Linked DNA regions of Gemmatirosa kalamazoonensis. The protein of the gene in region 1 interacts with the protein of each later gene in a pairwise test. Links are inferred from orthologs where the notes say so. Each region holds a gene or a part of one and is shown in the gene's direction. Other genes may lie near its edges.

What was found.
Region 2: the proteins of dnaA (region 1) and J421_RS34670 interact in binary tests that used the Escherichia coli proteins (3 or more experiments, as listed by UniProt). The link is inferred for Gemmatirosa kalamazoonensis from one-to-one orthologs.

Annotation. Positions count from the first base shown.
Region 1 is NZ_CP007128.1:1,205,870-1,213,627, forward strand. What follows is about bases 2,716-5,653. They hold dnaA (chromosomal replication initiator protein DnaA), read left to right. Parts: upstream 2,716-3,390; coding sequence 3,391-4,917; downstream 4,918-5,653. Other genes in these bases: rnpA (ribonuclease P protein component), read right to left, coding at 2,716-2,945; rpmH (50S ribosomal protein L34), read right to left, coding at 2,962-3,129; dnaN (DNA polymerase III subunit beta), read left to right, coding at 5,318-5,653. Outside these bases: J421_RS05325 (porin family protein), read left to right, coding at 1-373; membrane protein insertase YidC, read right to left, coding at 454-2,205; membrane protein insertion efficiency factor YidD, read right to left, coding at 2,284-2,493; more of rnpA, read right to left, coding at 2,505-2,715; more of dnaN, read left to right, coding at 5,654-6,430; J421_RS05360 (P-loop NTPase family protein), read left to right, coding at 6,455-7,006; J421_RS05365 (sugar phosphate isomerase/epimerase family protein), read left to right, coding at 7,263-7,758. UniProt on the Escherichia coli protein: Plays an essential in the initiation and regulation of chromosomal replication. Binds in an ATP-dependent fashion to the origin of replication (oriC) to initiate formation of the DNA replication initiation complex once per cell cycle.
Region 2 is NZ_CP007128.1:5,173,891-5,180,144, forward strand. What follows is about bases 524-3,312. They hold J421_RS34670 (NAD+ synthase), read left to right. Parts: upstream 524-1,419; coding sequence 1,420-2,205; downstream 2,206-3,312. Other genes in these bases: J421_RS22440 (L,D-transpeptidase family protein), read left to right, coding at 2,392-3,195. In the rest of the region: J421_RS22445 (VPS10 domain-containing protein), read left to right, coding at 3,340-5,454. UniProt on the Escherichia coli protein: Catalyzes the ATP-dependent amidation of deamido-NAD to form NAD. Uses ammonia as a nitrogen source.

The DNA of each region.
Region 1 (7,758 bases):
GGCCAAGGTGAAGCTGGCGTACGTCGAGCTGCCGGTGCTGCTCGTCGCCGACCTGCCGGTGTCGGGGAACATCAAGCCGCAGCTCTACGCCGGCCCGTCGTTCGCGTTCAGGGCGAGCTGCACCGTCGAGGCGTCGGCGGAGGGGTTCAGCTTCAGCGGCAGCTGCGACGACACGGCCGACGGTGCCTCGAACGTGAAGTCGTTCGACCTCGGCGCCATGGTGGGCGGCGCGCTCAAGTTCGACCTGAAGAACGGCGGCGCGTTCGCCGTCGGCGCGCGCTACACGCTCGGCCTCACCGACATCGGCGAGGGCGCGGACGCGAAGAACCGCGCGCTCGGGATCGTGGCGAGCTACGAGTTCGCACTGAGATAGCGTGGAGCGTGGAGCGTGGAGCGTGGAGAGGGCCCCCGGTGTACGCGACCGAGGGCCCTCTCCACGCTCCACGCTCCACGCTATCTCCTCATCGGCGACCCGGCCCGCACCGGCGTCCCCTGCACCACGGGCTTCCCCTGCGCCTTCTGCCGCTCGCGGGCGAGGAGCCACTGCTGCGGCAGCATGATGAGGTTCTGCGTGAGGTAGTACAGGTTCAGGCCCGACGCGACGTTGATGAAGAAGAACAGGAACATCGCCGGCATCGCGTACGTCAGCATCTGCGCCTGCGGGTTCGGCGGCGCGCCGCGCATGCCGATCCACGACATCAGGAACTGCGTCACCGCGACGAGGATCGGCAGGACGTAGTACGGATCCTTCAGCGAGATGTCGTGCAGCCAGAGGAACGGCACGCCGCGGAACTCGATCGTGTTCTGGAACACGAAGAACAGCGCGAAGAAGATCGGCAGCGGGATCAGCATCGGCAGACAGCCGGAGAGCGCGCTGAACGGGCTCATGCCGTGCGCCGCGTACACCTTCATCATCTCCTGCTGCAGCTTCTGCGGGTCGCTCTTGTAGCGCTCCTGCACCGCCTGCAGCTCCGGCTGCACGCGCTGCATCTTCAGCTGCGAGCGCATCGCCCCCTGCTGCAGCGGCCACAGGATGAGTCGCACGGTGACGCCGAACAGGATGAGCACCCAGCCGTAGCTCAGCTTGAACGAGTCGTGCATCCACAGCAGCGCGCGGATGACGAGCGTCGCGAACGGCTGCACGATCCCCTGCGTCCAGCCGCCGTAGGGGTTCGCGTTCTCGAAGTCGCGCCCCATCGCGTGCAGGTGCCGCCACTCCTGCGGGCCGGCGTACAGGTCGAACGCGAAGCCGCCGTTGTCGAGCTGCTGCACGAGCGTCGCCGCGGCGCGCGTGGCGAGCTTCGTCGTGCGCACGCCGCCGGTGAGGTCGAGCTCCGTGAACTGTCCGCGCGTCCCGGCCCCGTTCGGCGCGAGCGCGCCGACGAGGAAGTACTTGCTCTTCGCGACCGCCCACGTGAGCGGACCGGCGACGATCTGCCGCTCGCCCGGATCGATGCGCGAGAACGCGACGCTCTTCGCGTCCTTCGTCGCCGGCTTGTAGGCGTAGGCGAGATGCGTGAAGTGCTCGAGCGTGTCGGGCTCGGTGATGCGGAGCGTCGACGGCAGATCGGTCAGCAGGTAGGCGGGACCGGTCACGCCCTGCACCGTGCCGCGCACGTGCGCCACGAAGCTGTCGGGCACGAACGAGTACACGATCGACACCGCCACCGGCGCGCCGGCGCGCGTCGTCGTCGTGCCGTCGAGCTGCACGGCGGTGGCCGACGGGCGCGAGACGCGGAACGGGACGCGCGACAGCGGCAGCGTGTCGCCGGGCACGACCAGCCGGTACGAGAGGATCGGCTCCCCCGTCGGCGTGAGCTGCACGGGCGCGCCCCCGCCGAGCCGCGCCGGCGCCAGGCTGTTGTAGCCGAGCATCCGCGCCGTCGTGAGCGACGCGCCGACCGAGCTGACGTCGTACGCCGCGCTCGTGCCGGAGACGGTGATCGTCTCGGCCGGCGGGAGCGGCTCGGCCGTCCCGGCGGGGCTCGGCGTGGTCGTGCCGGCGGGCGCAGCGACGGTGGGGCTCGCGGTGGCGGCGGCAGCGGTGGGGGCCGTCGTCGCAGCGGGTCCGCCGGCCGGCGCGCCGGCCGGGGTGCGGGCGGTAACCGGGACGGGCGCACGGCGCTGCGGGAAGAGGAACTGCGTGAGCAGCACCACGATCACGACGAGCGCGAGGGCGAGCGCCAACCGTCTATTGTTTTCCATGAACCGGTGAAGCGGTGGACTTCGTAGCGAACCGCCCGGCTGCGCGCTCGCGTGGTGCGAGCGGCTCGCCGGGCGGCGTCACGGGACCGGGTCGAAGCCGCCCGGCCGGAAGGGGTGGCAGCGTCCGATCCGGCGCACTGCCAGCCAGCTGCCGCGCAGCGCGCCGTGCTTCTGGAGCGCCTCGATCGCGTACGCGGAGCACGAAGGATAATAGCGGCACTGACCGCCGAGCAGCGGCGACAGGGCCACCTGATAGCCGCGGACGAACAGGATCAGAAGCTTCGACATCGGGCTGTCACTTACGCGGCCGACCCGCCGGCAGGATTCAGCAGCCGCCCGATGTCGCGCGCCGCGCGCTCGATCTGCCGCGCCAGGGCGTCGAACGAGTCGCCGTACGCCTCGACGCGGGCGCGGATGACGACGTCGCTCGGCGGGAGCGTCGGGAGCAGCCGGGTGCGGACGAGCTCGCGCAGGCGGCGCTTGAGGCGGTTCCGGTCCACGGCGGTGTGCTTGTGGCGGGGAACGATGATCCCCACCCGCGGGACGGCCGCCGCGCGCACGCGGACGTCGAGGTGGTCGAGGCGGACGCGCTTCCCCCGCTGCCGCACGGCGTCGAAGTCGGCCGGGCGGGTGAGGCGCCGCTCGCGCGGAAACGCGAACGGCCGGCGAGCGGCCGGCGTGATGCCGAGCGGCTCGCCGGCCGATGGCGGTGCGCCGACTCCCGGGAGGGGCGCCGGCACGGAGCCCGAAGGCTCGTCAGGCGCCGGCGGCGTACTTCGACGGCAGCTGAACGGTCAGGCGCTTCCGCCCCTTCTTGCGGCGGCGGCTGAGGACTTCACGCCCCCACTTGTCGGCCATCCGGGTGCGGAAGCCGTGCGTCCGGATACGACGCTTGTTGCGGGGACGATACGTGGGCTTGCCCATGGGAAAACGCTCCGGCAGGTACTGGTCGAACTTTACGGCGCAGACCGCTAAACGTAGTCGGGGGTTGGAGTTGCGTCAACCGGTGGAGCAGCGGTCGGCGAGCGCGCGGGGGGGAACATCGCACGGGTTCGTGACTCCGGGCAAGTTTCCCACAGGATCGGGGTACTTGTCCACGGATCGGGCGCGATCGCGTTGACTTTTCCACATGGGCGGGGCTACGTTCGCGGCCCCTTTCCCGTCTGCCTCACCCGTTCCGCCCGCATGTCGCTGTCGGCCGCCGAAGTCTGGGAGCGCCTGCTCCTCCGCGCCCGCGCAGAGCTCCCCGAGTCCACGTACCGGACCTGGCTCGAGCCGACGGAAGCACTCGCGCTGGACGGGGACACGATCGTGATCGGCGCGCCGGACCAGTTCGCGGCCGACTGGAACGAGTCGAAGCACGCGGCGCTCCTCGCCTCGTTCGGCCCGGTCGCCCTCGGCCATCCCGTGGCGGTGACGTTCAAGGTGCACGAGGACCGGAAGAAGCGGGCGCAGATGGATTTCCTCGTCGAGCCGCCGCCGGCGCCAGCGCGGGACTCGGGACTCGGGACTCGGGACTCGGGTGCCGGACGAGTCGCGAGTCCCGAGTCCCGAGTCCCGACCCAGCAGCGCGTCGTGTCGGCGCCCCTGAATCCGCGCTACACGTTCGACCACTTCGTGATCGGCAAGTCGAACGACGTCGCGGCGGCGGCGGCGTTAGGCGCGGCGCAGGCGCCGGGGAAGGTCTACAACCCGCTGTTCATCTACGGCGACACGGGGCTCGGCAAGACGCACCTCATCCAGGCCGTCGCGCACGCGCTGCTCGAGCGCAACCCGCACACCCGGGTCACCTACGTGAACACCGAGCAGTTCACGAACGAGTTCGTCGCTGCGATCCAGGGACGCACGACGCTCGACTTCCGCCGCCGCTACCGCGAGACCGACCTGCTGCTCGTCGACGACGTGCAGTTCCTGCGCGGCAAGGAGACGACGCAGGAGGAGTTCTTCCACACGTTCAACGCGATCTACGAGGCCGGGCGGCAGATCTGTCTCACGAGCGACCGCCCGCCGAAGGAGATCCCGGGGCTCGAGGGGCGCCTCGTGTCGCGCTTCGAGTGGGGGATGGTGACGAACGTCGACCTTCCGGAGTTCGAGCACCGCGTCGCGATCCTGCGGAAGAAGGCGGAGCTGGACCACCTGGAGAGCTCCATCCCCGACGAGGTGATCGAGTTCATCGCCGAGCACGTGACGTCGAGCGTGCGCGAGCTGGAGGGGTCGATCATCAAGCTGCTGGCGTTCGCGAGCCTGAAGCACAAGGACATCACGATCGAGCTCGCGCGCGAGGCGCTGCGCGACAAGATCCGCTCGGAGGACGCGATCGGGATCGGGACTCGGGACTCGGGACTCGGGACTCGGGGGGGACTCGGGAGTCGGGTGTACACGGCGTCGCCGACGACGAAGTTCGCGCAGCACGCCGCGCTGTCGGTGATGACGATCCAGCAGATGGTGGCCGCGGAGTGGGGCGTGACGCCGGAGGGGCTGCAGTCGAAGACGCGCACGAAGACGCTGACGACGCCGCGGCAGGTGGCGATGCTGCTGTGCCGCGAGCTGCTCGGCCTCCAGCTCGTGGAGATCGGCAACGCGTTCGGCGGGCGCGACCACTCGACGGTGATCCACTCGCTGGAGCGCGCGGCGGAGATGATCGGCGAGGACGAGCGGTTCCGGGCGCGTGTGGAGAAGGTCCGCGGGATGTTGGAAACGCTGCGCACCTGACGGTCGTTCTCCACAGCACTCCGCGGATCTCCACGCGCGGCCGATCGGTGGGGGCGTCGGCGCCCGGGTTTCTCCCCGCGGCGGCGGTTCTCCACGCCGGAGTCCACACCGGTTCCCACGGCGGAAGTCGGTACGCCGACGGGAGTTCCGGGATCTGTCGACGAGTCCACAGACTCTACTGCTGTTGCTGGTCTTTCTATATCAAGAACAGCATTACAGCAGAACGACGTTGTCGACAGGATGAACGGGACGGACAGGATGGAAAGACGACGAAGCGCACTCTGTTGTTGGGGTCCATCCTGGCCGTCCGGCTCATCCTGTCCAAACCGCCCCGGCGGCGCTTAGTATTCGCCCCGGACGACCCCGGTCCTCCCCAGAAACCCGTCCTGTCCCAGTCTCGATGCGCTTCACGATCTCACGGGAGAAGTTGCAGGAAGGCCTCGGCGCCGTCGCGGCGAGCATCCCGGCCAAGACGACGCTCCCGGTGCTCTCCAACATCCTCCTCGAGACCACCGAGCGGGGGATCCGCCTGTCCGGGACGGACCTCGACATCGCCGTGAGCACGGAGGTGGCGGCCGACGTGGAGACGGCGGGCGCGATCACGATCCCGGCGAAGAAGCTGAGCGAGATCGCGCGCGAGCTGCCGCCGTCGCCGGTGAAGGTGGCGGCCGCCGGCGAGCAGCGGGTGACGCTCGAGTGCGGCCGGTCGCGGTTCAAGCTGTTAGGCCTGCCGAAGGACGAGTTTCCGGCGTTCCCCGGCGTGAAGTTCGATCAGAGCTGGCGGGTGAAGAGCGGCGAGCTGCAGCAGCTCATCACGCACACGGCGTTCGCGGTGAGCACGGAGGAGAGCCGCCCGATCCTGAACGGCGTGCTCTGGGAGCTGCGCCCGGATCGCATGCGCATGGTGGCGACGAACGGGCACCGGCTGGCGAAGATGGAGGTGCCGATCGCGTCGGCCGGCGCGCCGAGCGGCGATCTCATCGTGCCGCCGAAGGCGCTGGAGCAGATCCGCCGGCTCTTCCCCGCCGACGAGGACCTCGAGATCGCGCGCGGCGACAACCACCTCGGCTTCCGCTCGCCGCTGACGAGCGTGTTCACGCGCCTGATCGAGGGGCCGTATCCCCCGTACGAGCAGGTGATCCCGAAGGACAACGACAAGGTCGCCGTCGCGGACAAGGGATCGCTGACGTCGGCGCTGAAGCGCATGTCGGTGATCGCCTCGGACCAGACGCACCGCATCCGGCTGTCGTTCAACGCGGGGATGCTGAAGTTCTCGGTGCAGACGCCGGACCTCGGCGAGGCGCAGGACGAGCTGCCGATCCGCTACGATGGCGATCCGCTCGACATCGGGTTCAACGCGGCGTACCTGCTCGAGATCCTGCGCTACATGCCGTCGGAGGAAGTGAAGCTGACGTTCAAGGCGCCGGAGCGCGCGGCCACGGTGGAGCCGGAGGGGTGGGACAATCCGGCGAAGTATCTGTGCCTCGTGATGCCGCTGCGCCTGATGGACTGACGGTGCCCGCGCGTTAGGCGCGCGGTGAGCGCCACCTCCGCACCGGAGCCGCCCGCGATTCTGGTCGTCACCGGCGCGTCGGGTGCGGGCAAGTCGACGCTGGTCCGCGGCCTCGCCGCGCTCGGGCTGCGGGGGGTGGGCTGCTACGAGCTCGACACGATGGGCATCCCGTCCGAGGCGGAGATCGCTGCACGCTTCGGCGGCGGCGAGGGATTCCAGGCGTGGGCGCTCGACACGTGGATCGAGCGCCTCGCGCGCAACGACGACCGCGTCGCGGTGGCGGTGCTCGACGGGTCGGTGCGCCCGCGGGCGGCGCGGGACACGCTCGCGCGGCACGGGATCGTACGCGGGGCGGTGGTGCTCGTCGACTGCGCGTACGCCGAGCGTAACGCGCGCCTGCGGGGATCGCGCGGGCAGCCGGAGCTCGCCACGGCGCAGATGGACGCGTGGGCAGCGTACCTGCGCGGCCAGGCCGACGCGCTGGACGTGCCGGTGCTGGACACGACGGCCACGGAGCCCGCCGTCGGTGTCGCGGCGCTCGAAGGGCACGTCGCTCGTCTGCGCGACGCCGGCTGAGGAGTCGTTAGGCACTCACCTGCCGAGGTGCGATGCTTCACTCGAGAGCAGCCAGCAACTGGGTGGACCGCGGCGCGCCGCCGACGCCCGGCAGCGCTCGACGACGAGGTAGCCTTCTTCCGGGTGCGGATGCCGCGGTCGCTGCTGCTCGCCAAGGCGCTGGAGCATCACGCGCATCACCGGGGCAGGTGGCCGTCCACCTGCGATTGGCCGGCATCACGCCGCCTAGCCAGCGGCTGTTCTGAGGGTCGCACACATGTCCGCCTCCGACGCGAGCGGTCGAATCGGTCGACGGGAGTTCCTGACACGCTCGGCGTTAGGCGCCGCGGCGCTCGCGCTGCCGCGCGCGCCCGCTGCCGCGATGTTCGTATCGCTCCCGCCGTGGGCAGTGGCCCGCGGCGTCGTGTGGCCCGAGCAGGCCCGGCTCGCGGCGCGCGTCGGATACGCAGGCATCGACTGGGCGTTCGGACCGGCGAAGACCGCCGGCGTCGAGGCCACGCGGGCGCTGCTGGCCGAGCTGGCGATCGTGCCCACCATCACCAACCTGCCGATGCAGGGCACGCTCGGCCCCGACGAGGCGGCGTTCGCGGCGCAGCTACCGACGCTGGACCAGGACGCGGCGTTCTGCCGCGCGATCGGGTGCAGTCGCTTTCAGCTCGTGCTGGGCGCCACGACGCCTAACGGACAGCCGAAGGCCGAGCACTGGGCGCGCGTGCGGCGCCGCCTGTCGGCGGTGGCCGCGGTGCTCGCGC
Region 2 (6,254 bases), 4.0 Mb from region 1 along the record:
GATAGGATGCGCGAGCGGGACCGCATGAGTGCGCCTGCTCTGCGACGACGCGCGGTGACCGTCGTCACGCCGTCAACCGTTGATACGAGCGGGACGGGTGATCACGTTTCGCACATGCTCCGACCGCTGACGATCGCGCTCGTGCAGTTCAAGCCGAGCAAGGGCGACTACGACGCGAACCTCGCGCGCATCGCCGAGCTGTTGGCCGAGTGCGCGACGCTCGAGCCGCGCCCCGACGTGGTGCACCTGCCGGAGACGGCGCTCACCGGGTACTTCGTGGAAGGTGGGGTGCGCGACCTCGCCGTCACGTCCGGCACGGTGGCCGCCGACCTCGACACCGCCTACCGAGCCGCCGCCGCCCGCCGCGGCCACGCCGCCGACCCGCTCGACGTCGTGGTCGGGTTCTACGAGGTGTGGCGGAACACGCTGCACAACGCAGCGATGTACGTCACCGTCGGTGACGGTCCCGCTCCGCGCTCCACGCTCCACGCTCCACGCTCGGCATCCCCGAACGACGACGCGAGCGTGGAGCGTGGAGCGCGGAGCGTGGAGGGCGGTCCGGTCATTCACCACGTCCATCGCAAGCATTTCCTCCCCACCTACGGGTTGTTCGACGAGGAGCGGTTCGTCGAGCGTGGGTTCGACTTGCGCGCGTTCGACGCGCCGTGGGGGCGGGCGGCGATCCTCGTCTGCGAGGACGCGTGGCACTCGCTCACGGGGACGATCGTGGCGCTCGACGGCGCGCAGCTCGTGTTCGTCTGCTCGGCGGCGCCGGCGCGCGGGATCTGGCCGCGCGACGACGGCCTGCCGGGCCCGGCGAGCGTGAGCCGGTGGGAGCGGCTCGTGCGCGACATCGCCGAGGAGCATGGCGTGTACGTGTCGTACGTGAACCTCGTCGGCAGCGAGGGGGGCAAAGGGTTCTTCGGGGCGTCGAGCGTGATCGGGCCGCGCGGCGACGTGCGGTGCCGGCTGCCGGTGTGGGACGAGGCGATCCTGTCGATCACGATCGACCTGGAGGATCTCACGCGCGCACGGGCGGACGCGCCGCTGCTGAACGACCTGCGCGTGACCCTGCCCCATCTGCTCGCGAACCTCGACCGCGCGGAGCGCGGCGAGCCAGCGCGGCTGGAGTACGATCCGGCGTCGACGGAGCACGCGCATGGCCTGGTGTCGGCCGACGAGCGCGGCGACGGTGCGGCCGGCGCGGGGACGCCGGAAGTCGGCTCGCCCGGGGCGGCGGTGTCGCCGTCGCCGTCGGACCCGGCGCAGGGACTAGGTACTGGGGGGCCCCCCCCCCACCCGCAACAGGCCACGTCCGGTCCCGCGGCACATAACGGAAAGCTCGCCTGCGGGATCCCGGTGACGCACGTGCGCCTCGTCGACAACGGCACGCCGCCCCCGCTCGACGTCGACGGCCCGATGACCGAGCGGTGGCTCGTCACGTTCCTGCAGGACGAGTTCGCCCGGCGCGGCTTCAACAAGGCGGTCGTGGGGCTGTCCGGCGGCGTGGACTCCGCCGTGACGGCGTTCCTCTGCGCGCGGGCGCTCGGCCCGGAGAACGTGATCGGCGTGCGGATGCCGTACCGCACGTCGAGCCCCGAGAGCCTGGAGCACGCCCAGCTCGTCGGCGACGCGCTCGGCATGGAGCTCCGGACGATCGAGATCACGAACGCGGTGGACGGCTATCTCGCGTTCGAGCCGGATGCGGACCCGGCGCGCCGAGGCAACGTCATGGCGCGCATGCGGATGATCATCCTGTTCGACCTCTCGTCGCGGTACCGGGCGCTGCCGGTGGGCACCGGGAACAAGACGGAGCGGCTGTTCGGCTACTTCACGTGGCACGCCGACGACTCACCGCCGATCAACCCGCTGGGCGATCTGTACAAGAGCCAGGTGTGGGCACTGGCGCGTCAGCTCGGTGTACCGGACATCGTGATCTCCAAGCCGGCCTCGGCCGATCTCATCAAGGGGCAGACGGACGAGGGGGACTTCGGGATCAGCTACGCGCGGGCGGACGTGCTGCTGAACTGGCTGCTGAACGGCCACTCGCCGGAGGATCTCGTGGCCCGCGGCTTCGATCCTGCAGAGGTCGAGCTCGTCCGACGTCGACTGTCGGGGACGCACTGGAAGCGGCGGCTGCCGGCCGTCGCGATGGTGAGCCCCACGGCGATCGGCGAGGCGTACCTGCGGCCGGTGGACTACTGACCGACCGGCGGACGGTAGCGCCCGGTAACGTTCAGCCAGACAACGACATAGAGCGTCACGTGGCCTTGCGGCGTGCGTAACGCGCGCTAGGTTACATCGTCCTACCACAAGTGTTCCCGCCGCGGACGCGACTCGCTCAGTCGTGCCCGCCAAAATCCTCTGTCGTCCCCGGGTCGCACACCGTCGATGACGTTCCTGCCGCTCGCGCGCGTCCTCCTCAGCGCGTTCGCCCCGCTGCTGTCCCCCAGTGACAGCGGCACGATCGTCCGTCCGACCCCCTCCCCCGCGCCGACCCCGGTCGTCGCGCCGTTCACCGTCCCGGTGATCTCGCCGAAGGCCGACACGTCGGCCGCCGCCTCGCTGCCGCTGCCGACCGTGACGCCGGTCGTCGACGCCGCGGCCGTTCCGGCGGTGGAGACGGCCCTGGTCGCCGCGCCGACGCCGGTGAGCCCCGCTCCGGCCGCGTTCGCGGCACCGACGCTCGCCGCCGGCGGCTGGGCATTCGCGCCCGGGATGGTCGCGATGCCGTCGTGGGTCAGCGGCACGCGCACGGGACTCCGCCATGCGGGGCGAGCGGACAGCATCGTCGTCGAGAAGGGCGAGCACCGGATGACGCTCTACGCGGGCACCGAGGTGCTCGGCGTCTATCAGGTGGCGATCGGAAAGCGCGACGGGAAGAAGGAGCGCATCGGCGACCTGAAGACGCCGGAGGGGCTCTACCACGTCGACGCGCGCAACCCGACGAGCCGCTTCCACCTCGCGCTCCACATCTCGTACCCCAACGCGGACGACCTCGCGCGCGCCCGCACGCTCGGCGTCGCGACGGGCGGCGACGTCATGATCCATGGCCTGCCTAACGGCCAGGGGACGGCGGGCGTCGCGCACCGCAACTACGACTGGACCAACGGCTGCGTCGCGGTCACGGACCAGGAGATCGAGGAGATCTGGAGCGCGGTGCCGGTGGGCACGGTGGTGCGCATCAAGCCCTGAGCGGGAAACGGCGGAGACGTCCGAAACGGCGGATGGCCTCAGGTGGGAGCTCGGCGCTTCCCCTGAGGCCATCCGCTTTTTCAGCAGTTTCCGCCGTTTCTGCGTTCGCGAGATAGCTTCCTGCGTCTCCAACCGAACGCTTCAATGCGCATACGTCGCCTCCTCCCGCTCGCCGCGCTCGCGCTCGCGGCGCTCCCTCTCCCCGCGCAGCAGGTCGACCCCGCACTGTACGCGGGACTCCGCTATCGCATGATCGGTCCCGGCCGCGGCGGCCGAGTGACCGCGGTGGCCGGCGTGCCGAGCCAGCTGCACACGTTCTACATGGGCACCGTCGGCGGCGGCGTGTGGAAGACGGAGGACGCCGGCCAGACGTGGCGCAACGTCACCGACCGCTTCGTCGGCGAGGGGTCGATCGGCGCGGTGGAGGTCGCGCAGAGCGACGCGAACGTGGTGTACGTCGGCACCGGCTCGGACGACATCCGCAGCAACGTCTCGACGGGACGCGGGGTGTACAAGTCGACCGACGCGGGTCGCACGTGGACGTTCATCGGGCTGCGCGACGCGGGGCAGATCGGCGGCATCCGCGTCGACCCGCGCGACGCGAACGTCGTGTACGTCGCGGTGGCGGGCAACGCGTTCAAGCCGAACGCCGCGCGCGGGCTCTATCGCTCGCGGGACGGCGGGCGCACGTGGGAGAAGGTGCTGTTCGTCTCCGACAGCACGGGCGCCGTGGACGTGGAGCTCAAGCCCGACAACCCGAGCGTGCTGTTCGTCTCCATGTGGCGCGGCGAGCGCAAGCCGTGGACGATCATCAGCGGCGCGCGCGAGGGCGGGATCTACAAGAGCACCGACGGCGGCACGACGTGGAAGAAGCTCGGCGGCGGGCTGCCTAACGGACTGTTCGGCAAGAGCAACATCGCCGTCACGGCGGCGAACCCGAACCGCGTCTACGCGCTGATCGAGGCGAAGCCGGGGATGGGCCTCTACCGCTCCGAGGACGCCGGCGAGTCGTGGACGATGGTGAACCCGGCGGCGCAGCTGCTCACTCGGCCGTTCTACTACACGACGCTCGCCGCCGACCCGACGAACGCGGACGTGATCTACGGCGGCGCCGAAGGGTTCTTCAAGTCGACGGACGGCGGGCGCACGTTCGCGACGTTCCGCACGCCGCACGGGGACAACCACGACATGTGGATCAACCCGCGCGACGGCAACGTCATGATCCAGGCGAACGACGGCGGCGCGAACGTGTCGCTGAACGGCGGGCGCACCTGGTCGACGCAGATGAACCAGCCGACGGCGGAGATCTACAACGTCGCGGTGGACTCGCAGTGGCCCTACCGCGTGTACGGCGCGCAGCAGGACGAGGGCGGCACGGTGATGCTGCCGTCGCTGCCCACGAGCACGCTCGCCGTCGACGATCCGATCCAGAGCTGGCGGCAGGCGCCGGGGTGCGAGACGGGCCCCGTGATGCCGCATCCGACGAACCCCGACACGGTCTACGGGTCGTGCAAGGGACAGTTCAGCCGCATCTCCCTGCGCACCGGCCAGGAGCAGCAGTACTGGATCGGCGCGCAGTCGCTGTACGGGATGCCTAACGAGAATCTCATCTACCGCTTCCAGCGCGTCAGCCCGATGGCGACGAGCCCGCACGATGCGCGCGTCGTCTACTACGGCTCGCAGTACCTGCACAAGTCGGTCGACGGCGGCCAGACGTGGACGCGGATCTCGCCCGACCTCACGGCGAACGATCCACGGTACCGCAAGACGATCTCCGGCGAGCCGATCACGATCGACGTGACGGGCGAGGAGATGTACGCGACGCTCTACACGATCAAGGAGTCGTCGATCGCGCGCGGCGTGATCTGGACGGGGGCGAACGACGGCCCGGTGTACGTGACGCGCGACAACGGCGCGACGTGGACGAACGTGACGCCGAAGGATCTGCCGCCCGGTGGACGGGTGCAGACGGTGGAGCCGTCGCCGCACCGCCCGGGGGCGCGTACGTCGCGGTGCTGCGCTACCAGCTCGGCGACTTCAGGCCGTACATCTACGCGACGAACGACTACGGCAAGACGTGGCGCCTGCTCACGCCGGGCGACAACGGCATCCCCGCCGACCACCCGACGCGCGTCGTGCGCGAGGACCCGAAGCGTCCGGGGCTGCTGTACGCGGGCACGGAGTTCGGGATGTTCGTGTCGTTCGACGACGGGCGGCACTGGCAGACGCTCCAGCAGAACCTCCCGGCGACGCCGGTGACGGACTTCGTGCTGCACCGCGACGACCTGGTGATCTCGACGCAGGGACGCGCGTTCTGGATCCTGGACGACGTGACGCCGCTGCAGCAGCTCGCCGACTCGGTGCAGCGCGCGCGGTTCGCGTCGGCACCCGCGCACCTGTTCGCGCCGCGCGAGGCGACGCGCTTCCGCTACCGTGCGGCGTTCGGCGGCGAAGAGAGCGACCGCGTGAGCCCGGTGGACCCGCAGTACCCGCCGGCCGGCGCGATGCTCGACTACTGGATCCGCGAGCGCCCGGAGGGGACGCTGTCCCTCGACATCGTCGACTCGGCGGGCGCGGTGCTGCGCACGCTGTCGAGCGCGGCGGCGGCGCCTAACGAGGGCGCCCGCGGCGGCGGCCGCTTCGCGCGGCGCGAGACGGCGCTCGACGTGACGCCCGGGATGCACCGCGTGATCTGGGACTTCGCCGTGCCGGGCGCGAACGGCGCGGCGGGCGGCGGGCCGCTCGTGCCGCCGGGTCGGTACACGGTGCGGCTGTCGCTGCGCGGCCCGGGGACGAGCGCGTCGCAGTGGCAGACGTCGCAGCCGCTCGTCGTGCGCGCGGACCCGCGCCTGGCGCGCGACGGCGTCACGACGGCGATGCTGCGCGAGCAGTACCTGCACAACCTGCGCGTGCGCGACCTCGTGTCGGAGACGAACCGGCTGGTGCAGCGCGTCTCGTCGACGCGGGCGCGGCTCGCCGGCGCGAACGCCGCGTCGGACACGCTCGCCGCGCTCTCGGCGCTCGAGGCGAAGCTCGTCACGCCGCCGGTGCGCTACAGC